2 linked regions of the Fodinicurvata sp. EGI_FJ10296 genome follow. The protein of the gene in region 2 interacts with the protein of the main gene of each other region in a pairwise test. Links are inferred from orthologs where the notes say so. Each region holds a gene or a part of one and is shown on either strand. Other genes may lie near its edges.

Region 1 (16,985 bases), on a different replicon or contig from region 2:
AATTGCGGACCTATCTCATCCGCATGCTCAATCCACGCGGCCGCCCTGTCGATCCCGGATACCGCCTCAATGTCACATTGACCGAATCGCAAGCGAATCTGGCGGTTCAGGACGGGCGCAGCGGAACGCGTAGAAACCTCACGATGGCGGCTCAGTATACGCTGTCCTCTCTCGACGGCGGCGAGGGGACAAGCGGCAGTCTGCGCACGATCACCAGCTACAACCGCCAGAACGACGAGTTTGCAACGCTGAGCGCGGAACGGGACGCGCGCGAACGGGCTCTGGTTCAGACCGCTGAAGATATTCGCATCGCCCTGGCGACGCATTTCAGCGCCGTTCAGGCCAATCGCGCGGCAGAGCCGACGCCTTAACGGCTCCCCATGCGCCAGAAAGCGAGCGCGCCTTGGCTAAGATCCAACCGAACAAGGCCGACGCCTACCTGTCCCGACTGCCGCAAGAGACCGTTGTCGTCGTCCTCTATGGCCCTGATGCCGGACTCGTCTCGGACCGCGGATCTGCTGCCATCAAAGCTTTTCTAGGCAGCGGCCCGGACAAGGTGGACACAGGCCTCGCAATCGTCAACCTGCGTGCGGGAGATCTGAAGGGCGATCCTGCCCGCCTGGTCGACGAGGCCCGCAGTCCATCGCTGCTGGGTGGCAAACGTGTCGTTCGACTGACCGAGGCCCCCGAAGCCGTCGCGGCGGCCCTGGCCGATCTTGCGACATCGGCGCCGGGCGAGGTTCTGGTGGTGATCGAAGCCGGTGACCTGAAGCCATCCTCCGCGCTGCGGAAAGCAGCAGAGGCCAGCGGCAGCAGCGTAGCTGCCATCGGCTGTTATCCGCTCGACAACGCGGCTATGGGTGGCTTCATCACCGAAACCGCTCGGGCGAATGGTCTGATGCTCGACACCGAGGCGCATCAGGTGCTGTTGGATGCCATCGGATCCGACAGGGCCGTCGCCCGCCGGCAAATCGAGAAAATCGCGCTGTATCTGGACGAGCCCGTGAGCGAAGCCGGCTCGACGGCGGAGAGCCGCCACGCTACAGCGGACGATGTTCGTCAATGTGTCGGCGATTCCGCTGAACGGTCGCTGGACGATCTGGCATTGGCCGTTGCTGACGGCGCGATTGCCATCGTCGGGCGAACCTTCCACGCAAGTCTGGAACAGGGCGCCACGACTGTCGGGATCCTGCGGGCCGCACAGCGCCATTTGCTCAAACTGGTTCCGGCCGTCGATGCTCGGGAATCCGGGATGCCGGCTGCAAAGGCAGTCGCGGAAATCAAGCCGCCCGTTTTCTGGAAGCACAGGGACAGGGTAATCAGCCAGGTTGGCCGCTGGGGCTCAGCCTCGCTCCGGTCGGCCCTGGACCGCCTGCTGGAAGCAGAAATCCAGTGCAAATCAACCGGGATACCTGACGTCTCGCTGGCCGAACGGACATTGTTCCAGATTGCTCGATTGTCCGGCCGTCCGGGACGATAAACCGGCCCTGACGTGCAACCCCCACGGCCCCGCTTGTCAGCCGGGCACGAGGACGATCAACCGCCGCCCCTAATCCGACGGATAACATCGTCGAGCTGGTCGAACGAGGAATAGTGGATCGTCAGCCGGCCCGATTCTCCGGACTTGTCGCCATCAATTGACACCCTGAGTCCGAGGGCCGAGGTCAAATCATGTTCCAGGGCCAGGGTATCGGCGTCTTTGGATCTTTGGCCATTGTTCCGCAAAGCGGCCCCGGACAATGCCGCGGCGTCCGGGCTTGAAGCGCCGACATCGTCGCCAGGAACACCCGTTTGCGCGTCATCGCCACCGCTTTCACCCACAGGCGCCAGGGCTTCCTTGACCAGGGCTTCCGTCTGACGGACCGTCAGGCCTTCATCGATCACGACCCTCGCCGCTGCAACTTGGTCGGGGTGCGACAGCAGCGCACGGGCATGACCGGCCGACAGCGCCCGCTCCTTCAACAAGGTGAGCACGTCATCGGGCAGATCGAGCAAGCGCAGCGTATTGGCGATATGACTGCGGCTCTTGCCGAGCATTCGGCCAAGTCCGTCCTGGGTATAGCCGAATTGGTCGATCAGGCAGCGATAGCCCGCGCCTTCCTCGACGGCATCAAGATCCTGGCGCTGGACATTCTCCAGCAACGCAATCTGGGCAATATCCGCATCGGTCAGCGACCGGACAATGACCGGTATATCGTGCAGTTGGGCCAGTTGTGCCGCGCGCCAGCGGCGTTCGCCCGCAACAATCTGATAGCGGCCGGCTTCGTCGGGGTCTTCGCGCACGATCACAGGCGACAGAACGCCTTGCTGGCGGATGGAGTCGGCCAGGCCGTTCAGTTCGTCCTCATCGAAGCGGGTGCGCGGCTGGTAGGGGTTGGGCACCAGACTTTCGATTGGCAAGGTCGCGCCGCCCCGCCGCTGGGTGACCGGGCTATCCCCGGTGCCGTCGGCGTTGTCGTCGGACACGGCTACCGGCGCAAGGTCGTCGTCGTCGGCAAAAAGGGCATCGAGACCGCGGCCGAGACTCGGCCGCCGTCTGGAGGGAGGAGTAGACATTACGCAGGCACCCGGCTGTCGCGTTTCAGAAGTTCCCCGGCAAGGTGGATATAGGCTTTTGAGCCGGCACAGTTGACGTCATAGAGGAGCACCGGCTTGCCGTGGCTCGGCGCCTCTGACACCCGGACATTGCGCGGTATGACCGTTGTGAAGACGCGGGCGCCGAAATGCTCCCGGACATCCTGTGCGACTAAATCCGACAGATTGTTGCGGCGGTCGAACATGGTCAGAACCATGCCCTGCATTTCCAGCGACGGGTTGTAGGCCTTCTTGACCCGGTCTATCGTCCGCATCAAATGGCTAAGCCCTTCCAACGCATAAAACTCGCACTGCAACGGTACCAGAACCGCATCGGCCGCGACCAAGGCGTTCAACGTCAGCAAGCCCAGGGCAGGGGGGCAGTCAATCAGGACGTAATCGACATCAGGCGGTGCTTTTCGGATCGCGCTGCGCAGATAATACTCTCGCCGCGGCGCCGTCACGAGTTCCACCTCCGCACCGCTCAGATCGACAGCCGACGGCGTCAGCCATAATCCCGGGACCGTAGAGGGCAATGTGACGTCCTGGACGGTCGCTTCGCCATGGATCAGCTGGTAGGACCCCTTGCCACGATTAGCCCGAGGAATACCCAAGCCTGTCGACGCATTGCCCTGCGGGTCCAGATCAATGATGAGAACCTGCTTGCCAGCGGCGGCCAGCGCTGTGCCCAGATTGATCGCCGTGGTCGTCTTGCCGACACCGCCCTTCTGATTGGCGATTGCGAGGATGCGCGCAGTCCGGCCGCCGCGTTCATCGGCGTCCTTTTCGGCGACGACTGCACCATCGATGTTCGGCATGTCCCGGCTGGGAAGGTCCTGGATAAATTTGGCCGACACGTTGCTTTCCTTTACCGCTTGCGGGTTTCGACCGACTCCGGCGTTGGCGCTGCTGGCCGCTTGTCCTGCGTATCAGCATCATCGAACGCCGCGGGCAGGCCGGTCATCAGGATGATTGCAGCGGAAGCATCGGTCACGCTGGAAACCGTCCGGACATCCGGTGTCCAGCCCTTGCGTGTCCAGGACTCTTTCGCTTCCGCGACTTCCCGCAGACCATTCCGCCCCTTGGGAAACGCCATTACCGTCCCTTTATGCGTGAACGGCTGACTCATGTCCACCAATACCGAAAGCGCTGCAAGGGCTCGGGCCGTGATGACATCGGCGGGAAACGGCTCCATGGCCTCGATACGTTGGGTGTGAATGCTGACGTTCACGGCCATGGCCTGCGCCGCCTCGCGAAGGAAAGCCGATTTCCGACTGTCGGCTTCTACAAGATGCACCTCGGCCACGCCCATCGCGGCGAGGACCAGCCCGGGAAAGCCGGCACCGGCGCCAAGATCGACCAGCACGCGACATTCTGCCGGCAACAGTGGATAGAGTTGGGCCGAATCGAGCATATGTCGCTGCCAGAGAATGGGCTGGGTCGTCGCGCCGATCAGGTTTAACCGGCGCTGCCACTCGATGAGCAGGTCGGCGTAGACTTTCAGTCGATCGAGCGTTTCACGTGAAACACCCGTCCATGCCTGGAACTCTGCAGGCCCGATATCGAGGGGGGCGGTTCCGGCAGCCGCCGTCGATCCGCCGGTTGCTTTCTCGTTGGTCATGCGCTCAGCCGTGATTTGGGACAGGAATTGGGGGAGGCGGCATCAGGGACTTCAGCTTCGGTGCCTTCAGACCCGGCTGCCCGAACCCTTCTGACATGCTGCAGCAAAAGAATGAGTGCAGCCGGCGTCACCCCCGGAATTCGTCCTGCAGCGCCGAGCGTCGCCGGCCGCGTTTTTTCCAGCTTCTCTCGAACTTCATTGGAAAGGCCCCCGATGTGCGCATAGTCCAGCGATGCCGGAAGCTGCAGCGTTTCATCACGCTGAAAGGCACGAATATCCGCACTCTGCCGCTGAAGGTATCCGGCATACCGACCGTCGATCTCGATCTGCTCTGCCACATCCGCCGGCAAGGCACCGAGTCCCGGCCAGATTGCGGCCAGTCGGTCGATCGTAATTTCTTCGTAACGCAGCAAATCATACGCAGACCGACGAACACCGTCATGATTCACCGCCAGCCCATGGCGCCGAGCCTCCTGAGGCGTGAGCGAAAGCGTTTCCACGCGTGAGCGAGCATCGGTCAGCATTGTCATCTTCGTATCGTAGCGTTCGCGCCGCGCGGCTCCGACACATCCGATCGCCGCGCCCAGGCCGGTAAGCCGCTGGTCGGCATTATCCGCGCGGAGAATCAATCTGTACTCGGCGCGAGAGGTGAACATCCGGTACGGTTCCGGCGCCCCGTACCGGATCAGGTCATCGACAAGAACGCCGATATATCCCTGGCTTCGGTCAATGCTGAACGTCGGACCTTCTTCGGCGCCGGTGCCGCCTGCGGCGCCCGATCGAAGTGCAGCATTGAGGCCGGCGATCAGTCCCTGCGCACCGGCTTCCTCGTATCCTGTCGTCCCGTTGATCTGTCCAGCCAGGAAAAGGCCGGGAAGGTGGCGCAGCGCCAAAGCCGGTGTCAGCGATCGCGGATCGACATAGTCATATTCGATCGCATATCCATGCTGCAGGATCCGCGCTCGCTCCAACCCCGGAATGGTCGCAATCAGAGCGTCCTGGACATCCTTGGGCAGGGAGGTCGAAATACCGTTGGGATAGACGGTGTGATCGTCCAGCCCCTCCGGCTCCAGAAATATCTGGTGACGTTCCTTGTCCGCGAAGCGCACGACCTTGTCTTCGATACTCGGACAATAGCGAGGCCCAGTGCTGTCGATAGCGCCGCCATAGATCGGCGAGCGGTGAAGGTTCGCCTGGATGAGCGCGTGTGTCTCGCGGGTTGTATGGGTGATATGACACGGGACTTGTCGGGTCGTGATTCGATCGGTCATATACGAGAAGGGCGTCGGCGGGTCATCGCCCGGCTGCACTTCCAGACGATCCCAGTCGATTGTTCGACCATCGAGTCTTGCAGGCGTGCCCGTCTTCAATCGGCCAAGAGGCACGCCCGCCTGCGATAAACGGGCTGACAAACCAACCGAAGGGGCCTCACCGACACGTCCCGCCGGAATTTTTTCTTCGCCAATATGAATCAGACCATTCAGGAACGTGCCGGTTGTCAGGACGACGGCCTCGGACAGCAACCGGCGTCCGTCCCGCAGCAGCACCCCTTTGACCGTCCCATTCGCCTCGGCCGACGATTCGACGATAAGATCGGCCACTTCACCGGCGATCAGTGACAGTCCGTCCTGTTCGCCCAGCAGAGCCCGGACCGCTTGCTTGTACAGCTCCCGATCCGCCTGTGCCCGAGGCCCGCGCACCGCAGGACCCTTACGCTGGTTCAACATCCTGAACTGGATACCGGCGCGGTCGATCGCCTTGCCCATGATGCCGTCCAGGGCGTCGATTTCCCGGACCAGATGTCCCTTACCGAGCCCGCCGATCGCCGGATTGCACGACATCGCCCCGATCGTGTCGAGACGGTGGGTTATCAGTGCCGTCCGCGCGCCCAATCGTGCCGCAGCGGCGGCCGCCTCGGTGCCTGCGTGCCCGCCGCCAACCACGAGGACATCATAGCGTTCGGCTTCGCCGTCCTGCGCTCTGCCGGCATCGGATCGGGAAGACATGCACGTCAATGCATGCGAAGGTCCGGTCATGGTGGTCATCCTGGTAAAGCTTCTGTCGGTCATCGTTTCACGTGAAACGATGACCCCTATTTTCCAATGCAGAAATCGCGGAACACGATGTCGAGGATATCCTCGACATCGACGCGACCGGTAACGCGCCCCAGCGCACGAACCGCCAGACGCACATCCTCTGCTGCCAGTTCTGGTAACGGGGCCGCCATGGCCCGGTCAAGGGCATCGGCACACTCGGCCAACGCATCGCGGTGTCTGGCCCGTGTCAGCGGCGGGCCGCCGTCACCGCTCAGGCGGTCGCGAACCATCGACACCAACATCTCCACCAAATCCGAAATGCCCGCTCCGCTGACAGCGGACACGCCGATTGCGGGGCCTTCAATCGCCGACAGTGTGACGGGTCCCACCAGCCGATCGATCTTGTTGACCGCTACCACAGTGTCTCTTGAACACAGTTCCGCCAGATCGTCGGGGAGGCCGCCAGCGGCGTCGAGATCGGCGGCATCGACCACCAGGACCCGCAGATCGGCGCTATCGGCGCGCAAGCGTGCCCGGCGGACCCCTTCCAATTCGACTTCGTCACCGATCTCTCGCATTCCTGCGGTATCGGCAACGACAACGGCGTATCCGCCAAGATCCAGATGGACCTCGACCACGTCCCGGGTCGTCCCGGCGACCGCCGAGACAATCGCCGCATCCCGTTGCGCCAGCAGATTGACGAGACTGGACTTCCCGGCGTTCGGGCGCCCCAGGACGGCAATCTCCAGCCCCGACCGAACGCGTTCTCCGCGCCTTGCATCCGCAAGATGGGCACGGATACTCGATCCGATTCCGGCCAGAGTTGGTGCGATCGTATCGGTGATCCCTTCGGGCAAATCCTCGTCCGGGAAATCCAGATCGGCCTCGGCATAGGCCAACGCACGCGACAGAGTTTGCCGCCAACCGTCGTAGAGCCGACCCAGCGCACCGTCCATCTGCCGCAGGGCCTGACGGTGCTGGGCCGCGGTTTCCGCGTCGATCAGATCGGCCAGACCCTCGACCTCCGTCAGATCGAGCTTACCATTGTCGAACGCCCGCCGCGTGAATTCACCGGGCTCGGCCGGGCGCAATCCCGGCATCCGGCTTAATACAGACAACAGCCGATCGACCACGGCCCGTCCTCCATGGCAATGGATCTCGACCATATCCTCGCCGGAAAAACTCCGTGGCCCCGCAAACCCCAGCACCAGAGCCTGGTCGATGACGTCACCGAATCCGGGGCCGAATTCAGGATCCTTCAATTGTCGAAGTCTGGCCCGCCGATCGGCCGGTACCGGATCGCCCGGGGTCAGCGCTGCCAGGGCGCCACGTGCCTCAGGACCCGAAATGCGGATGACCGCCACACCGGATCTTCCCGGCACCGTGGAGAGGGCGAAAATTGTGTCTCGTGACATCAGCTGTGTTCGGTCCCTATCGTCGGCCCGACTTCTTGCCGCCGGCCGTCGTTCCGTCGCTTTCAGGCTTCTCGTCATCGCTGGTTTGCCGTGACCCGCTGCCGGAACGCGCGCTCTGGTTCATGGCATCCCATACGGCCCGATTCATCTGTTCCAGACCCTGAAGGGACATCGGCATCCAGGTCTTCATCAGCGTCTCGGGATCCATGGCGGTCATGGAAGCGGGGATCTGCTGGCGCATCTGTTCGATCATCGCATCCTGCAATGGCTTGATTTCGGGCAGCCCGAGAAAAGTGCGGGCTTCCTCGGGTGTGCATTCTATGTCGATGCGGATATTCATTGACTGCTCCCGTCAAAGGAATCACCTAAAGTTCACGCGACAGGATAAAGGAAATCGTCCGCGATTTCGCCACCATCCCGAATCCGAAGCACCAGCCATTGGGGTACCGATGACGCAGAATCGTCTGGCGGACAGCGCAAGCCCGTATTTGCTCCAGCATGCCGACAATCCGGTACACTGGTATCCGTGGGGCAGTGAGGCGCTGGCAACGGCGAAAGCGGAGAACAAGCCGATCCTGCTGTCGATCGGCTATGCCGCCTGTCACTGGTGCCACGTCATGGCCCATGAGAGCTTCGAGGATCCCGCCATTGCAGAGGTCATGAACCAGCTTTTCGTCAACATCAAGGTCGATCGGGAAGAGCGGCCGGACATCGATCAGATCTACATGAACGCCCTCGTCATGACCGGTCAGCCCGGCGGATGGCCGCTGACCATGTTCCTGACGCCGGACGGCCACCCGTTCTGGGGCGGAACCTATTTCCCGTCCGTGCCAAAATTCGGCCGTCCCGGATTTGCCGAAGTCCTGAAACTGGTGTCGCAGGTGTACCACCAGGACCCGGACAAGGTTGCCGGCAACGTGGACGCGCTGCGTACGGCTCTAGCGCGGCTCAGCGAGAGCGAGTCCGTCGAGGCCGTCGATCCGGCCATCATCGACCAGGCAGCCGAACAATTGGCCGCGGAAATGGACCCGGTCCATGGCGGCATAAAGGGCGCACCGAAGTTCCCGCAGGTCAGTGTGCTCACGCTGATCTGGCACGCCGCCCGGCGGACAGGTTCACCGGCGCTTGCCGCCACCGTCGAACTGGCGGTGCGGCGAATGTGCCAGGGCGGCATTTACGACCATCTGGGCGGCGGCTTCTCCCGATATTCCGTCGATGACCAGTGGCTCGTGCCACATTTCGAGAAGATGCTCTACGACAACGCCCAGCTTCTCGACCTTCTGCTGATGCAATGGCTGGCGACCGACGATCCGCTGTTCTCGCACCGTATCCACGAAACCGTCGCGTGGCTCGACCGCGAGATGACTCTGTCCAACGGTGCGTTCGCCGCCAGCCTGGACGCGGACAGCGAAGGGGAGGAGGGGCGGTTCTACATCTGGACGCAGAAGCAGATCCGCGAGGCCCTGGATGACGCGGTCGAGCCCGAGACCATGGCCTTGCTGGAGAAAACTTATGACATCACGCCGGAGGGGAATTGGGAGGGTGTGACCATCCTTAATCGCCGCCACGCCGACGGTCTGCCCGAACCTTCGGTCGAGCAGGCACTTACCCAGCCGATGACACTGATGTTCCAGGCCCGATCGAAGCGCGTCCGACCCGCTTTGGATGACAAGGTTCTGGCCGACTGGAACGGACTGACCATCGCGGCGCTGGCGCGTTGCGGCGCCACCATGAACCAGCCGGACTGGACCGCCAGGGCCGCCAGAGCATTTAATGCGGTTGTCGACGCACTTGGCGACGGCGATCGGCTTTTCCACGCCTGGCGTGATGGCCGGCGTCATCAAATCGGAATGCTGACCGACTATGCGGCGATGATCCAGGCTGCGCTGGCTCTGTTCATGGCGACAGGGCAGTCGAAGTACCTTCAGCTCGCTGTCGGTTGGGCCGACACGACCGAAGAGCGGTTCGCCGATCGCGATGCCGGCGGCTATTTTCTGACGGCCGACGATGCCGAAGCCCTGATCGTGCGAACGAAGAGTATTCACGACAATGCGGAGCCGTCCGGCAATGGCAGCCTTCTCATTGGCCTGGCCCGCTTGTACCACTTGACCGGCGAGCAACGCTTTGCCGACCGGGCCGAAGGCATCATCCGGGCCTTCGGTGGTGCGCTTCAACGAAATATTTTCCCGCTTGCCAGCTACCTCGCCGGGATCGATCACCTTTACAATGCTGAAACCGTGATCATCGTTGGAGAGAATGGAGATCCGGCGACGGAAGCTCTTGGAGAGGCCGCACGCAACGTCGCGGATCCAAGACGCATGGTGGTAACCGTCTCCGACACCTCCAATCTGCCGGAATCCCACCCGGCAGCGGGAAAGACACGGGTTCAGGGCCAAGCAACGGCGTATCGATGTCAGGGAATGATGTGCTATCCACCAGTGACGAATCCCGCGGACCTGAAACCTGACGGCCCATGATCGTGGAAGTCAGCATGGAATTGATGTGCCCATCTCCAATCGGGATCCTGCGTATTAACGCAGCTAGGGAGGGCGAAGCGTGGGTGCTTTCCGGCATAACGATCGGCGAAACTGACGGTTCAGCCGATGCGGACAATAATCCCGGGGACAAACAGCTGATGTCGCCGGATCGTCTGCCGCCGGTCCTGGCAGATGTTCAGGCACAGTTGAAGGCCTACTTCGATGGTCAGCTTCGCCGATTCGCCATACCACTCGCGAACCCCCGAACGGTATTCCAGGCGCGGCTGCGTGCCGCCATGCTAAATATCCCGTATGGCGAAACCGCCAGTTATGCCGGGCTCGCCCGTGAGATATCCAGCAGCCCACGGGCCGTTGGTACGGGCTGCGGCCGCAATCGGATTCCGATCATCGTGCCATGTCACCGGGTTGTCGCCACAACAGGCCTTGGCGGCTACAGCGGCGGGGAGGGACTGAGGACAAAAAAAGACCTCCTCGCCCACGAGCGAAGAGGCCTCTGATCGATAAACCGTCGAGCCGATTGCCGGCGCGCCGTTTCACGTGAAACGGCGCCGGCCAACATAGACGCTACTGGTTCATACTCTCGAAGAAGTCGGCGTTGTTCTTGGTATGTCGGAGCTTGTCGAGAAGGAACTCCATCGCATCGTTCGGCCCCATTGGCTGAAGGATGCGGCGCAGGACCCACATCTTCGACAGTTCGCCTTTGGATACCAACAGCTCTTCCTTTCGCGTTCCCGACCGCGTTATATCGATCGCCGGGAATATCCTCCGGTCGGCGATCTTCCGATCGAGGATGAGTTCGGAGTTGCCGGTGCCCTTGAACTCTTCGAAAATCACTTCATCCATGCGGCTGCCGGTCTCGACAAGCGCCGTCGCAATGATCGACAGACTGCCGCCTTCCTCGATATTGCGAGCAGCACCGAAGAACCGTTTCGGCCGCTGAAGTGCGTTCGCATCGACGCCGCCCGTGAGAACCTTGCCGGACGACGGGACGACCGTGTTATAGGCACGAGCGAGCCGGGTGATCGAATCAAGAAGAATCACGACATCCTTCTTGTGTTCGACCAGCCGCTTCGCCTTTTCGATGACCATCTCGGCGACCTGGACATGGCGCGCCGCTGGCTCGTCGAAGGTCGAAGAAATCACCTCACCCTTCACCGACCGGTCCATATCCGTCACTTCCTCGGGCCGCTCATCGATCAGAAGTACGATGAGATACGCTTCGGGATGATTGGCCGCGATGGAATTCGCCACCGTCTGCAGCATCATCGTCTTGCCGGTCCGGGGTGGCGCGACGATCAGGGCCCGCTGTCCCTTGCCGATCGGTGCCACCAACTCCATGATCCTCGCGGTCAGATCCTTGGATGTCGGATTTTCGACCTCCATCCGAAGTCGGGTTTCCGGATACAGGGGCGTAAGATTATCGAAGTTGATCCGATGCCGGACCCGGTCCGGATCCTCGAAGTTGATCTGGTTGACCTTGACCAGCGCGAAATACCGTTCGCCATCCTTGGGCGACCGGATCTGCCCTTCGACGGTATCGCCGGTTCGCAGAGCGAAACGCCGTACCTGATTGGGCGAAACATAGATATCGTCGGGACCCGGAAGATAGTTGGCTTCCGGCGACCGTAGAAATCCAAAGCCGTCCGGGAGGACTTCCAGAACGCCCGAGCCGAAGATCGCAATATCGTTCTCGGCCAACTGTTTCAGGATCGCAAACATCATGTCCTGCTTGCGCAGGTTGCTCGCGTTCTCGATCTCCAACTCTTCGGCATATGCCAGAAGATCCGCCGGAGATTTATCCTTGAGGTCTTGTAGATGCATTGATGAGCCCGTAACGGGAGTGACGGCAATCGCACGACGACTGTGTGCGGACGTCAGGTGAAGTGGAAGATGCCTGAAAAGACAGCCGAAGGCGGAGGAGGGAACGTCCCGTAAGGACGATTACAGACCCGGACCGATATCGGAGGTGGAGATGAACGAGAGTCAGTCCGTATCGTCGGACTTCGACTCCCGCCTTTCAGATGGGTAACCGAACCTGCGTTGCAAGTCAAATGATCACCATGACCTCCTGAAACTTTTTCGATCCTGGCAGAGATTTTTTCCCTATCAGGCGACAGGAATGGGCAAGAAAGGCATCTCTGTCGTTCCGGGGCCGATACTGTATCATCCCGCCGAAACGTCCAAAGACAGTGAATCAGAAGGACCGCATGAAATCCTACATCGTTACCTGCAGCGCCGGTTTCCGCGACGCCGTCCTAGCTTTGGCGGTGCGCAAGGCCGTCACTGCAAGTGATCTCGTAACTGCGGTCCTCGTTCTGCATGAACATCTCGATCCGGATTCGGTTCCCGATCCCGGAGACGCCGGACCCGATGACCGCGATGTCATCCTGCTCAAATCGGGGCCGCGCGCCGGACGGGTTCTCCGCCGCAAGCCGCGGCTTCAACTTCGGCTCAAGGACGGATTATCAGACGTCTACATTCGCCGAGCTCTCGCATTGCTGCTGGCGCTGGATGCCGGTGAACGGGCGTTGTCAGAATCCGACAGCACCGGATCGGCGGATAACGACGATACAACCGATCCCGTCCGGGATCGTGCACGGGGCCGTAGCGAAATTGACGATGCACGTGAGCATGCCGAGGAAATGCGCGCGCTTGTATCGTTGATGACCTTCGATCCGCTACCCGACGGCGTCAGAACCGTCTCCGATGCCCGGTATGTTCTGGGTCTGCCGCCGGGCATGCGGCTCAACCGGAGGATCGTTAAAGCCCGTTTCCGGATGCTGAGCCAGATTTATCATCCCGACAAGGAAACCGGCGATACCTTGCGGATGACTCAGCTGATCGATGCCTCACGACTCATGGAAGGCGATCTTCGCCGCCGCGAAGCGGCCGAATGAGGATGCGGCCGGGAATTAGCAACAGCGATAATCAGGGAAACCGGTCAGAACGGCTTCACGATCACCGATATGACGATGATAATCAGCAGGACGGTCGGAACTTCGTTGGCAATCCGATAGAACCGGGCCGGCCGGGCATTTCGGTCGCCCTCGAAATCCTTGCGCCACCGAGCAAAGAATACATGCATCACCGTCAACGCGACGACGGCAGCCAGCTTCAGGTGCAGCCAGCCTTGCTCCAGCCATCCCGGCTGCAACGCCAACAACCAAAGACCGAATAGCCAGGTCGCGATCATCGCCGGATTGATAATACCGCGAAGCAATCGGCGTTCCATGATCTTGAACGTCTCGGAAAGTTCCGACCCCTGCTTGGCATCGGCATGATAAACGTAGAGCCGCGGCAGATAGAACATGCCGGCCATCCACGCAATGAGCGATAGCACATGCAGGACTAACACCCAGGAATAGTAATCTGTCATGGATCCGCTTTCGGTATGGCAATGTCCGACAGGTCTCCGGTCGACCTTCTAGCGTGATGGCCATTCCCGGATCAATGCACTTAAGGCTTCAACCGCATCGGGCGACGCGGCCGGGGTGATTCCGTGCCCGAGATTGAAGATGTAACCGCCATGGCCGAGTTGCGCCAGCCGTCGTCTCGCGGCTTGCAGCATCGGGTCTCCGCCTACGGTCAGAAGCACGGGGTCGAGGTTTCCCTGAATGATCGTGCTTCGCTGCAGCGCTGATGCTGTGTCGAGATCGACACCGGTATCCAGCGATACGGCCGACACACCAGTACGTTCGACATAGTTGGCCAGTTGCGCACCAATCTGTCTTGGAAAGCCGATGACCGGGATGTCGGCACGATGGGCGTGAAGGCGCTGGACCAGCCTTCTTGTCGGCTCGATGACCCATTGTTCCAGACCTTCTTCAGATAGCGCGCCGGCCCAGGTATCGAAAAGCTGAATGACATGGGCGCCAGCATCAATCTGGCGGCACAAGTAGCGCGCGGTTGCGTCGACAAGAAGATCCATGAGGGCGTTCATGGCCTCAGGATCTCGATATGACCATGCCTTGATCGTTGCGAAATCCTTCGAACTGCCGCCTTCGACCATGTAGGTCGCGACTGTCCAGGGCGCACCCGCGAAACCGATCAAGGCCGTTTCCACGGGCAGATTGCCGGCAACACGATCGATGGTCTCGAATACCGGCGCCAGGTGTGTCTCGATCCGATCGCCCGAAAGCAAGGCCAGGTCTGCCGCCGATCTTACCGGTGCAAGTTTGGGTCCTTCACCTGTCACGAAGGTAACATCCTGGCCCAATGCGTGGGGGATGACCAGGATGTCGGAAAAGAGAATTGCCGCATCCATCCCGTAGCGCCGCAACGGCTGGAGCGTGACTTCGCAGGCTTTTTGCGGATCGTAACAAAGATCCAGAAAGCTGCCGGCTTGCTCACGGACCTTTCGGTATTCAGGCAGGTAACGGCCGGCTTGACGCATGAACCAGAACGGGGGCCGGTCGACTGCTTTGCCGTCCAGCACTCTCAGCAGCCTTTTCGACGCTCTCGCGGTCTCTGCCGCCGATTGCTCGTCGAAACCTGCTCGGGTCGCGCCTGAATGTGGCTCGTCCATGGTGTTGCCCATCGTTCCACTCATCGTCGTTACTGGGTCGGTGCCGGGTCTTCTCGGGGATGGTCCCCGTCGGAGGTGTTGCAGACGCGCTCCGGACCATCGAGCCGCTCGAAAATGGCCCCGGCAGATCGGCCTGCGGGCTTATCCCATATAAGGCCGGGAACTGCATCTTAAAGTTAGGTTTTTAATTAGGTGGTGGTAGTGGTGGTGGATGGCTGTGGATAACATGAATTCCCGCCGCGACTGAAATTGTCCACAAGGTTGCCCACAGGCAAGAGGGCCGATTTCAATGCCATGGGGACGAATTTGGCGACTCGTGAAATTTTGCCGCGCGAATCGGCGCCGGAGTTACCCACACTCTGGGGATAAAGCTGTGAATAATCCGAATGGCCGCCGACTTCCCCCGACGGGCCCCGAAAATTCGCCCTCATGGGGACTGCTTGCTGCGCAACCGCTGTAGACGGTTGCCGGAAATGGGGATGGAAAAACACCTGGAACATGGCGCACCGGCTATCCATCAGTTATCAACAGACTTTGCAGGACCGGCGAGCCCGTTCTGCCGACGAATCGCAGATGACCGCCGGCAACCGGCAGGCCAAGGCGCGACGACCAAAGGGAGCAGGATCGTATTATGATGGCGCCCATCGAAGAGACAGAAGACGGCCGGATTTTCCATGTTCATCTGGTCTCCGACGCGACCGGAGAGACGATTCAGAGCGTGGCGCGCGCGTGTCTGGCCCAGTTCGACCGAGTCCACCCGGTCGAGCATTTCTGGAACATGGTCCGGACTGGCCGGCAACTCGACCTGATCCTGGAAGATGTCCGTGCGAACCCCGGTCTTGTGATCTATACGCTGGTCGATGATCGTCTCTGCCATCGCCTTCATGACGAATGCGCGCAGTTGAACTTGCCCTGTATCTCCGTACTCGACCCGGTTATGGAGGGTCTGGCGGTCTTTCTGGGCATGCGCGGCGACCGGCGGCCGGGGCGTCAGCACACACTGAACGACGCCTACTTCGATCGAATGGCCGCAATGGAATTCGCCCTTGCCCACGACGACGGCCAGTTGACCGGCGACCTGCACGATGCCGATGTCATCCTCGTCGGTGTCTCGCGAACGTCGAAGACACCGACCTGCATGTATCTGGCAAACCGTGGGGTCAAAGCGGCAAATGTGCCCTTCGTCCCGGGCGTCCCGCTAACACCCCATCTGGCCGAGGTGCATCGTCCGTTGATCGTCGGACTGACCAAGGATCCAGACAGTCTGGTCCAGATTCGCAAAAGCCGCCTGCTTGCGCTGAACCAGGGCACGCCCAACAGCTATATCGATCCGGAGACGGTGCGCGAAGAAGTCATAGAGGCCCGGCGGACATTCAGCCGTCAGGGCTGGCCGGTGATCGATGTCAGCCGTCGCGCTATCGAGGAAACCGCAGCTGAAATCATGATCCTGCTGTCCCGGCGGGCGCAGGCCGGCGGGAGCGAAAACCAGGCGGCTCAGTTCGCCGCCACGGGCAAAGCGCAATGACCAAGACGAGGGTATGAGGTATGAGTCCTGTTGTTCTGGCCTCCGGCAGCGCCACCCGTGCCCGGCTGCTGCGCGGCGCCGGTGTCGATTTCATCGTCGATGCCGCCGCGGTCGACGAGGGTGAAATCAAGGCCGCCATGCGGGCGGAAGGCGCTTCGGTCGGCGATACGGCGGAGGCGCTGGCCGAAGTCAAGGCGACCCGGGTTTCGCAACGGCATCCGGGAAGGCTGGTCGTCGGCGCGGATCAGATGCTGGACGCCGGCAACGGCGTATGGATGGACAAGCCGCCCGACATCGATCATGCCCGCGCCCAATTGCAGTCGCTGCGGGGGCGGACCCACACGCTGATCGCCAGCGTCGTCGCTGTGCGCGACGGCGCGCGGCTCTGGCATGAAACCGATCGCGTCACCCTGACGGTAAGGCCATTTTCGGACACTTTCCTTGACGCCTATATCGCGCGGATCGGCGACGACATTCTCTCCACCGTCGGCGGATACCAGCTGGAGGGGGAGGGCGCGCAGCTGTTCAGCAGGGTCGAGGGCGATTATTTTACGGTACTGGGGCTGCCGCTGTTGCCCCTGCTGTCGTTCCTGCGGGCTCAACGCATTCTGGAGGACTGATGACTGAGGTCACACGATTGGCCGGGGTTATCGGGTGGCCTATCGGTCATTCGCGCTCGCCGCGATTGCATGGCTACTGGCTGGCCCGCTATGGCATCGACGGTGCCTATCTGCCCATGGCCGTTGCGCCGGACCGGCTGTCGGCGGCTTTGGCGGGGCTCCCGGCGCTGG
Region 2 (8,147 bases):
CAAGGCCCGTGATGGCGCGAACTTCCTTAATGACGTTGATCTTCTTGTCGCCTGCGCTGGCAAGAATGACATCAAATTCGGTCTGCTCTTCTTCCGGTGCGGCGTCGCCGCCACCACCACCACCGGCCGCAACCGCCACAGGGGCTGCAGCGGATACGCCCCATTTCTCTTCCAGCATCTTCGACAGCTCAGCGGCTTCGATGACGGTAAGGGCGGAAAGCTCGTCTGCGAGCTTGTCCAGATCTGCCATTTTATTGAACTCCTGACTTGAACGTTTTCATCGTCTGCAACGGTGCCTTTATCAGGCCGCCTGGTCCTTGTCGGCATACGCTTTGAGCACCCGGGCCATCTGGCCACCCGGCGCCTGCAGCACACCCGCAATGCGGGTCGCCGGCGTCTGAATCACGCCCACGATCTTGCCCCGCAGCTCGTCGAGTGACGGCAGCTTGGCAAGGGCAATGATTTCATCGGCATTGAGCTTCTGAGATCCCATGGCCCCGCCGAGAACTTTCAGCTTCGTATTCTTCTCCGAATAGCCGACAGCCACACGGGCTGCAGCAACCGGATCGGAAGACACCGCTATTGCGGTGGGACCGTTAAAGAGATCCGCCAAATGCTCAAATGGCGTACCGTCAAGGGCGATCTTGGCGAGCCTGTTCTTGGTCACCGTAAACGAGGCGCCCGCCTCGCGCATCTGGCCTCGGAGAGCCGTAACTTCCGCTACGGTAAGACCCGTCTGATGGGTCACCACCACAAGATGGGCGGCTCCGAAAGCCTCGTGCAACGCGGCGACCTTCTCTTCCTTTTGTGGACGTCTCACGGATCGCCTCCGTTGTTCGACTGCCGACCGAAACGAATCCGGGTCGGCGCCGCACATTACACCTCGGTTTCATCCCGCTGCCTGGGCCCCGAAGCGCCACAAGATCCGGGATCAAACCACACCGTCCTGCCCTAGAAGTTCAAGTCACGTTGTCCAATTCAACCCTGGGGTCAATGCGAACATGGTTCTCAAACTCCCGTCTGTGCAGGATTTGCGGCCAAAATATGACCCACCTGCAGTCTCGGACAGGAAATCGCGCCATTTCATCTCATCGAGACGATTGGACGCGACCCTTTCACCCGCTAAACGCGGGCCAATCGACTCCGACCGTCGCTCTATGCAGCCGCCGAAGTGGATTCCGTTGCCACCGTTCCGACATCGATCCGAATTCCGGGACCCATGGTCGACGCCAGGACGAGCTTCTTCAGATATGTGCCTTTCGCGCCCGACGGCTTGGCGCGAAATATCGCTTCGACGATCGCCTTGACGTTGGCCGCCAGCGCCGCCTCGTCGAAGCTGATCTTGCCGATCCCGGCATGCACAACACCTGCGCGTTCTGCACGAAATTCGACCGCTCCGCCCTTTGCCGCGGCAATAGCACCGGCAACATCGGCTGTTACGGTGCCGAGCTTCGGGTTCGGCATCAGGCCGCGTGGGCCCAAAATCTTACCCAGCCGACCGACGACCGGCATCATGTCAGGTGTGGCGATAACCCGATCGAAATCAAGCCGTCCGCCCTGGATTTCCTGTGCCAATTCTTCCGCACCGACGACTTCTGCTCCGGCCGCGGTCGCTGCCTCTGCCTTCTCGGCCCGTGCGAAGACGGCAACCCGAACTGTCTTGCCGGTACCACTGGGAAGCTGGACCATTCCACGCACCATCTGGTCGGCGTGGCGAGGATCGATGCCCAGATTCATGGCAATCTCGACCGTCTCGTCGAATTTGACGGTCGACCGCTCCTTGAGCATCTTTATCGCCGCATCCAGAGGATATGTCTGGTCGGGATCGACGCCCTTACGAACGCTGCGCAAACGCTTGCTTAGCTTAGCCATTCCTCAGCCCTCCACCACATCAATGCCCATGGAGCGGCATGATCCGCGGACCATCCGTACCGCCGCGTCGAGATCGAAAGCGTTGAGGTCGACCATCTTGGCCTCGGCAATTTCCTGCGCCTGAGACACCGTGATCGTCCCGACCTTCGACTTGTTCGGCGTCGGGCTTCCCTTGGGGATGCCGGCAGCCTTCTTGATCAGGTAACCAGCCGGAGGAGTCTTCGTAACGAACGTAAATGTACGGTCACCGAAAGCCGTGATGACGACCGGGATTGGCATACCTTTTTCAAGATGCTGCGTCGCGGCGTTGAAGGCCTTGCAGAACTCCATAATATTCAGGCCACGCTGACCGAGCGCAGGACCAATAGGCGGCGACGGATTGGCCGCGCCGGCTGGAACTTCCAGCTTGATGTAACCGACAATCTTTTTTGCCATTACTGCTTCCCTTTTTTGTTATCCGGGCGGACGGCCCGGAAGTCGGAAAGATGCGGTACGGCCATGGCAAGCCTTCCGCAGCGAAACTGGTCGAGCGTCAGAGCTTCTCAACCTGCGTGTACTCCAACTCAACCGGGGTCGCCCGGCCAAATATCGAGACAGCGACTTTTAGGCGTGCACGCTCTTCATCGACTTCTTCTACATAGCCTGTAAAGGAGGTAAACGGCCCATCCGTAACGCGTACCTGCTCACCGACTTCGAATGTTATCGATGGCTTCGGCCGCTCAAGACCATCCTTTACCTGCTTGAGAATACGATCGGCCTCGGCGTCGCTGATCGGCGCAGGTTTGCCGCGCGCGCCAAGAATGCCCGCAACCTTGTTCGTATTCTTCACCAAATTCCACGATTCGTCGGTCAAGTCCATGCGGACGAGAACATAGCCGGGGAAAAACTTGCGCTCCGCGTTGACCTTCTGGCCTCGCCGCATTTCGACCACCTCTTCGGTCGGCACCGAGATTTGCTCGAAGAGGTCGGTCATCCCTTTCTTCTCAGCCTGCTCCTGGATCGCTTCGGCCACACGTTTTTCCGAGCCCGAATAGGCCTGCACGACATACCACCGCATCGCCATGGTCAGCCCCCGACGCCAAGTATGAATTGGATCGCCACTGCCGACACCTGGTCAACGACGAGGAAAAATAGCGCCATGATCGTAACGAATACGAAGACCATTGCCGTCGTGATTCCGGTCTCCTTACGCGTCGGCCACGTAACTTTGGAAACCTCTTGCCGGACCTGGCGAACATACTCAGCGGGATTGGTTCTTGCCATGGCGTGGTAAAGGCTTTCAATACAGCACAAAGGCCGGCCCGTCAGTGACGCGCCGACCGCTTGATCAGTTTCCGTCTTAGTCCCGGATGGCAGGAGTGGAGGGACTCGAACCCCCAGCCCCCGGTTTTGGAGACCGGTGCTCTACCAATTGAGCTACACTCCTCCGAGACATCAGCCGGAACGCAAACCATGCATCATCGCGGTGATGGCGGGAACGGCCGGCCCGACAGGTCCCCGTACATTTCGATCCGAACCTGGACAGGGGCGGGTTTTAGCCGAACCGAAACAGCGATGCAACAGGAAACGCTCCACCCGGTTGCACCGTTGTTTCGCTCACCTCTGGTCGCTTATTCGACGATCGAAGCGACGACGCCGGCGCCAACGGTACGGCCACCTTCGCGGATTGCGAACCGAAGGCCTTCATCCATCGCGATCGGCGCGATCAGTGTCACTTCCATCGACACATTGTCCCCCGGCATGACCATCTCCGTGCCTTCCGGAAGGGTCACGCTGCCCGTCACGTCCGTCGTTCGGAAATAGAATTGCGGCCGGTAATTCGAGAAAAACGGCGTGTGGCGACCGCCCTCTTCCTTGGTCAGAATGTACGCTTCGGCCTTGAACTTCGTGTGCGGCGTGATCGAGCCCGGCTTCGCCAGCACCTGGCCACGCTCGACATCTTCACGCTTCGTCCCGCGAAGCAGTGCGCCGATGTTGTCCCCCGCCTCGCCGCTGTCCAGCAGCTTGCGGAACATCTCAACGCCGGTGCAAACCGTCTTGACCGTCTTGTGAAGGCCGACAATCTCGACCTCTTCACCCACCTTGACGATCCCGCGCTCCACACGCCCCGTCACGACCGTGCCACGGCCCGAAATCGAAAACACGTCTTCGATCGGCATCAGGAACGGCAGGTCCTTCGGACGCTCAGGCGTCGGTATATACGCGTCGACCTGCTTCATCAGCTCAAGAATGGCTTCCTTGCCAAGCTTGTCGTCCGTGCCCTCGATCGCCGCCAGCGCCGAACCCTTCACGATCGGAATATCGTCGCCTGGGAAATCATACGAACTCAGCAACTCGCGGATTTCCATCTCCACAAGCTCAAGCAGCTCTTCGTCATCCACCTGGTCGCATTTGTTCATGAACACCACCAGACCGGGAACGCCAACCTGGCGTGCCAGAAGGATGTGCTCACGGGTCTGCGGCATCGGGCCGTCCGCCGCCGAAACCACCAGAATCGCACCGTCCATCTGCGCCGCACCCGTGATCATGTTCTTCACGTAGTCGGCGTGGCCAGGACAGTCCACATGCGCATAGTGACGCGCATCCGTCTCGTATTCCACATGCGCCGTCGAAATCGTGATCCCGCGCGCCTTCTCTTCGGGCGCCTTGTCGATCGCGTCATACGCCAGATAACTGCCGGAACCGGATGACTCGAACAAAACCTTCGTGATCGCCGCCGTCAGCGTCGTCTTGCCGTGGTCAACGTGACCGATCGTTCCTATGTTCGCGTGCGGCTTCGTACGCTCAAACTTTGCCTTGGCCATTTCCGGAGATCCTGTGGTTTATCTGCCCGTTTGGGGGCGTCCGACTGACAATAACGCGGTTCCCGGTGGAGCGGGTGAGGGGAATCGAACCCCCGTATTCAGCTTGGAAGGCTGCTGCTCTACCATTGAGCTACACCCGCATAGCCGGAACGACTTTTTAACCGGTCGGAATAACACGCGAGCAGTAACCGATACCATAGCACGACGTCCGGTACTATGGCGTCGCAAATTGGTGGAGGGGGTAGGATTCGAACCTACGAACACGTACGTGGGCAGATTTACAGTCTGCTGCCTTTGACCGCTCGGCCACCCCTCCGCAGGGCTACATTGTCACGCCCAGTCTTCCCGACCAGCCGGTGGATGCGGGAAGTAAATTTTTTGGCTTCGGCTGTCAACAGGTTATCGTCACCGGACGCAAATTCCGTGCATTCATTGACAAGCCTGCACATCTAGGGGGTCGACGATATTCTCGCCTCTGCCCCAATTCGCCAACAGGAGCCACCCTTGTCCCGTGATCGCAAGCCACAGAGACCGCCGCGGAAGACCGAGCGAGAAGGTCCGGGTCGAACCGCCGGAAAGCCACAGGAGGCATCGGCGGAAAGGAATGCCACCAAACGGGCCGGAAAAAGGCCGCCGAAACCGCTGGGACCGAAAACCGGCAGCAGATCCGGCCCCGCATCGCAGGACAGCTCCCGAAGTGGCCCGCGGCCCGGAGACGGACCGCGCGGCAGCGTTCGCCCGGGAAAGTCAATGTCTGTGGCGCCGGCTCCTGCAAAGGACCCACGGCCCCCGGTAGCGTCTCCGGAGCCCGTCGACGAAACCGCGATCTACGGCCACCACGCGGTAGCGGAGGCATGGACCAACCCGGGACGCAAGATCCGTCACCTGGTGGCGACCAGGGCAGCGCTGGACGCGTTGAACGATCAAATACAGGCGGCCTCGGCTGCCGGTCTCCGCCGCCCGGCGCCAGAGATTGTTCAGCGTGCAACAATCGATGCGCGCCTGCCGGAAGGGACTGTACACCAGGGTGTGCTGGCATCCGTCGATCCGCTGTCCACACCCACATTTGAGGCGATGCTGGAAAGGGCACGTGAACGGTTTACGCTGCTCATTGTTCTGGATCAGGTGACGGACCCGCACAACGTCGGCGCGATTCTCCGTACGGCCGCCGCCTTTGGAGCCGCGGCCTTGATCATGACCGAACGGCATGCCCCGCCGGTCTCTGGGACCCTGGCAAAAATCGCCAGCGGCGCCGTGGAGCATGTCCCGATCATCCGCGTCACGAACATGGCCCGGACACTCACAGATCTGACTGATTCGGGCGTAGCGTCGCTGGGTCTGGCCGAAGAGGCCGAGCAAACGCTGGCAACCGTCGTGTCAGGGCTGCCCCACGGGCTTTCGACCGCACTGGTGTTGGGATCGGAGGGCGCGGGCCTGAGACGGCTGACACGCGAGAACTGCACCCATCTCGTCCGGCTGCCGACATCCGGTCCGATCGCCAGCCTCAACGTTTCGAACGCGGCGGCCGCGGCGCTGTATGAACTCGTCCGGAATATTGGATAGGGTCACTTGCATCGGACGCCGGTTGAATGTATTTCCGTTCGCGTGGACGCCGACTTAGCTCAGCTGGTAGAGCAACCGCCTTGTAAGCGGTAGGTCGTAGGTTCGAGTCCTACAGTCGGCACCACCGAATCCCCGCAAATCCGCCGTTTTTCGCATTGCCTGGCTGTGGCTTTCACAACCGCACATGGGAACAGACCGGCGTCGAAACGCACGTGATTCTCCGGTCCGTTACGAAAAGTTTTGACGCAAACCTCGACCGACCGCACATTCGATGGCCCGCATTGCGGCGAGTCGGGCACGGGTATTCCCGTTTTAAGGGCGGCGGCACCATGCCCCAAACCAATCCTGAGGACACGGGTTCGCCACCTCCCACCCGGTTATTGTTCAACATTTGCTCAGTCGAGCATCGACCAGATCACGAACCCCCGTCTCAATCAGGCCGAGCCGCCCGGCGTCTTGCTCCTGACAGCCGGAAACGACGTACAGCGTGACCGCCCGGAATTCGAAATCCCGGAAACCAACTCTTCGTTCCGCGCAAAACGTCATCTGGGGCAGCCCCCATGTAAATCACACCTGGGCGGAACCGGACGACTTCCCACTGGCATCCTGTCCCTGCCATGTCTGGATCGCATCCCAGACGGTGCGCATGTCCGTTACCCGAGAACGTCCGACCTTGCTCCGCGAGGGGGAAGTGTCGCTGAGTCTGAGGACGATGACGTCGCCAGCGACGTAAGCGCGACGGCGCTGCCCTATGTGGCGAGGCTTGACGGCTGATTGAAGCGCCATGGCATCAGGTCTTCGATGGCAGAGGGAGATGACGGTCGAGGATGGCGCGGAGCGTGGCGGCGATGTAGTCGACCGGGTTCACGTCGGATATCTTGCAGGTGGCTACCAGTGACGCGAGCATGGCCAGTTTTCGGCGCCGATCTCGTTGCCCGCGAAGAGCGCAATTTTCCTTGTAAGGGCTATCGGCCGGATCTGGCTCTCGACCGGGTTGGTATCCAGTTCGAGTGCGCCGTCATCCAGGAACCGGATCAGGCCGGACCAATGCGCCAGCGTGTAGCGGATATCCCCGACCAGCGCGCGATGGCCCGTGTCAGTTGTCTTTCATCCACGCCGGCGCCAACACGGATCACAACGTCGCCCACGACAATTTGAAGATCGGGCTTACCGCATGCCGCGGCCTTACCCGGAACGCCGTCTTCAAGGACCAACTCGGCGAGCATCGGCGAGGACGCCACACCCGGGCATCAGGCATTACGCCGCGATCCGCGCCCGTTCTGCCTTCGTGCGCTGATGCCGTCCGCTCGGCCCCTCGATCACTTCCAGCCGGGAGACCCCAACATCCACGGAGCCGTCCAAATGGACGCCCGTTTTGCCGTCTCGATCCAATTCCAACACTCCCGCAGCACATGTCCGCGCAAAATGGCAGGATCAGTCCGGAAATGGCAGGAGGTGGTCGGCATCGCGCTTACGTTTCTGTTCTAGAACGACATTTCCCAGATCATGTTTCAGAAAGCTGACAAGCCAAATGCCGTCGCCGGCTGCGGTGGTTCCGACAAATTGGTCTGCGAAGATTGGAAGATACCGCTTGAGTAGATTGTGCAGTTGTTCCCGCAACGTCCGAACAACTGGCACAAGATCGACAATCGCCCACTCACCGCTCTATGAGGGAAATTTACTATAGTTATACATCTAGAACGTGCAAATTTCTCCCAAACAACCTATAGTACGGTTCGAAATTTGGAGGAAGCGCATGGCACGGATCGAGATTCGAAGTGAGGATGACCTTTTCGGCGCGATCGAGCGGGTCCGAACTACGCAGACTACCAAAGCACCCGACGTGGAGTTTCTCGGTTGGCCGAAATTCGAGATTACAATTCGCGGTGAGAGCTTTGATGGCGGTGT

What was found.
Region 1: the proteins of nusG (region 2) and rho interact in binary tests that used the Escherichia coli proteins (3 or more experiments, as listed by UniProt). The link is inferred for Fodinicurvata sp. EGI_FJ10296 from one-to-one orthologs.

Annotation. Positions count from the first base shown.
Region 1 is NZ_JBFCVL010000001.1:429,845-446,829, forward strand. Bases 9,838-12,735 are described here. They hold rho (transcription termination factor Rho), read right to left. Parts: upstream 11,966-12,735; coding sequence 10,709-11,965; downstream 9,838-10,708. Other genes in these bases: ABZ728_RS01985 (thioredoxin domain-containing protein), read left to right, coding at 9,838-10,123; ABZ728_RS01990 (methylated-DNA--[protein]-cysteine S-methyltransferase), read left to right, coding at 10,120-10,641; ABZ728_RS02000 (J domain-containing protein), read left to right, coding at 12,352-12,735. In the rest of the region: LPS assembly lipoprotein LptE, read left to right, coding at 1-371; holA (DNA polymerase III subunit delta), read left to right, coding at 404-1,480; ABZ728_RS01955 (ParB/RepB/Spo0J family partition protein), read right to left, coding at 1,537-2,556; ABZ728_RS01960 (ParA family protein), read right to left, coding at 2,556-3,392; 16S rRNA (guanine(527)-N(7))-methyltransferase RsmG, read right to left, coding at 3,443-4,195; tRNA uridine-5-carboxymethylaminomethyl(34) synthesis enzyme MnmG, read right to left, coding at 4,192-6,201; tRNA uridine-5-carboxymethylaminomethyl(34) synthesis GTPase MnmE, read right to left, coding at 6,288-7,646; ABZ728_RS01980 (DUF6489 family protein), read right to left, coding at 7,663-7,986; more of ABZ728_RS01985, read left to right, coding at 8,096-9,837; more of ABZ728_RS02000, read left to right, coding at 12,736-13,041; protoporphyrinogen oxidase HemJ, read right to left, coding at 13,086-13,520; hemE (uroporphyrinogen decarboxylase), read right to left, coding at 13,569-14,681; ABZ728_RS02015 (pyruvate, water dikinase regulatory protein), read left to right, coding at 15,301-16,194; ABZ728_RS02020 (Maf family protein), read left to right, coding at 16,215-16,814; ABZ728_RS02025 (shikimate dehydrogenase), read left to right, coding at 16,811-16,985. UniProt on the Escherichia coli protein: Facilitates transcription termination by a mechanism that involves Rho binding to the nascent RNA, activation of Rho's RNA-dependent ATPase activity, and release of the mRNA from the DNA template.
Region 2 is NZ_JBFCVL010000007.1:137,635-145,781, forward strand. Bases 1,171-3,902 are described here. They hold nusG (transcription termination/antitermination protein NusG), read right to left. Parts: upstream 2,936-3,902; coding sequence 2,405-2,935; downstream 1,171-2,404. Other genes in these bases: rplA (50S ribosomal protein L1), read right to left, coding at 1,171-1,872; rplK (50S ribosomal protein L11), read right to left, coding at 1,876-2,307; secE (preprotein translocase subunit SecE), read right to left, coding at 2,938-3,135; tuf (elongation factor Tu), read right to left, coding at 3,483-3,902. In the rest of the region: rplL (50S ribosomal protein L7/L12), read right to left, coding at 1-250; rplJ (50S ribosomal protein L10), read right to left, coding at 302-820; more of rplA, read right to left, coding at 1,156-1,170; more of tuf, read right to left, coding at 3,903-4,676; 23S rRNA (guanosine(2251)-2'-O)-methyltransferase RlmB, read left to right, coding at 5,427-6,239; ABZ728_RS16545 (hypothetical protein), read left to right, coding at 7,996-8,147. UniProt on the Escherichia coli protein: Part of the processive rRNA transcription and antitermination complex (rrnTAC). The complex forms an RNA-chaperone ring around the RNA exit tunnel of RNA polymerase (RNAP).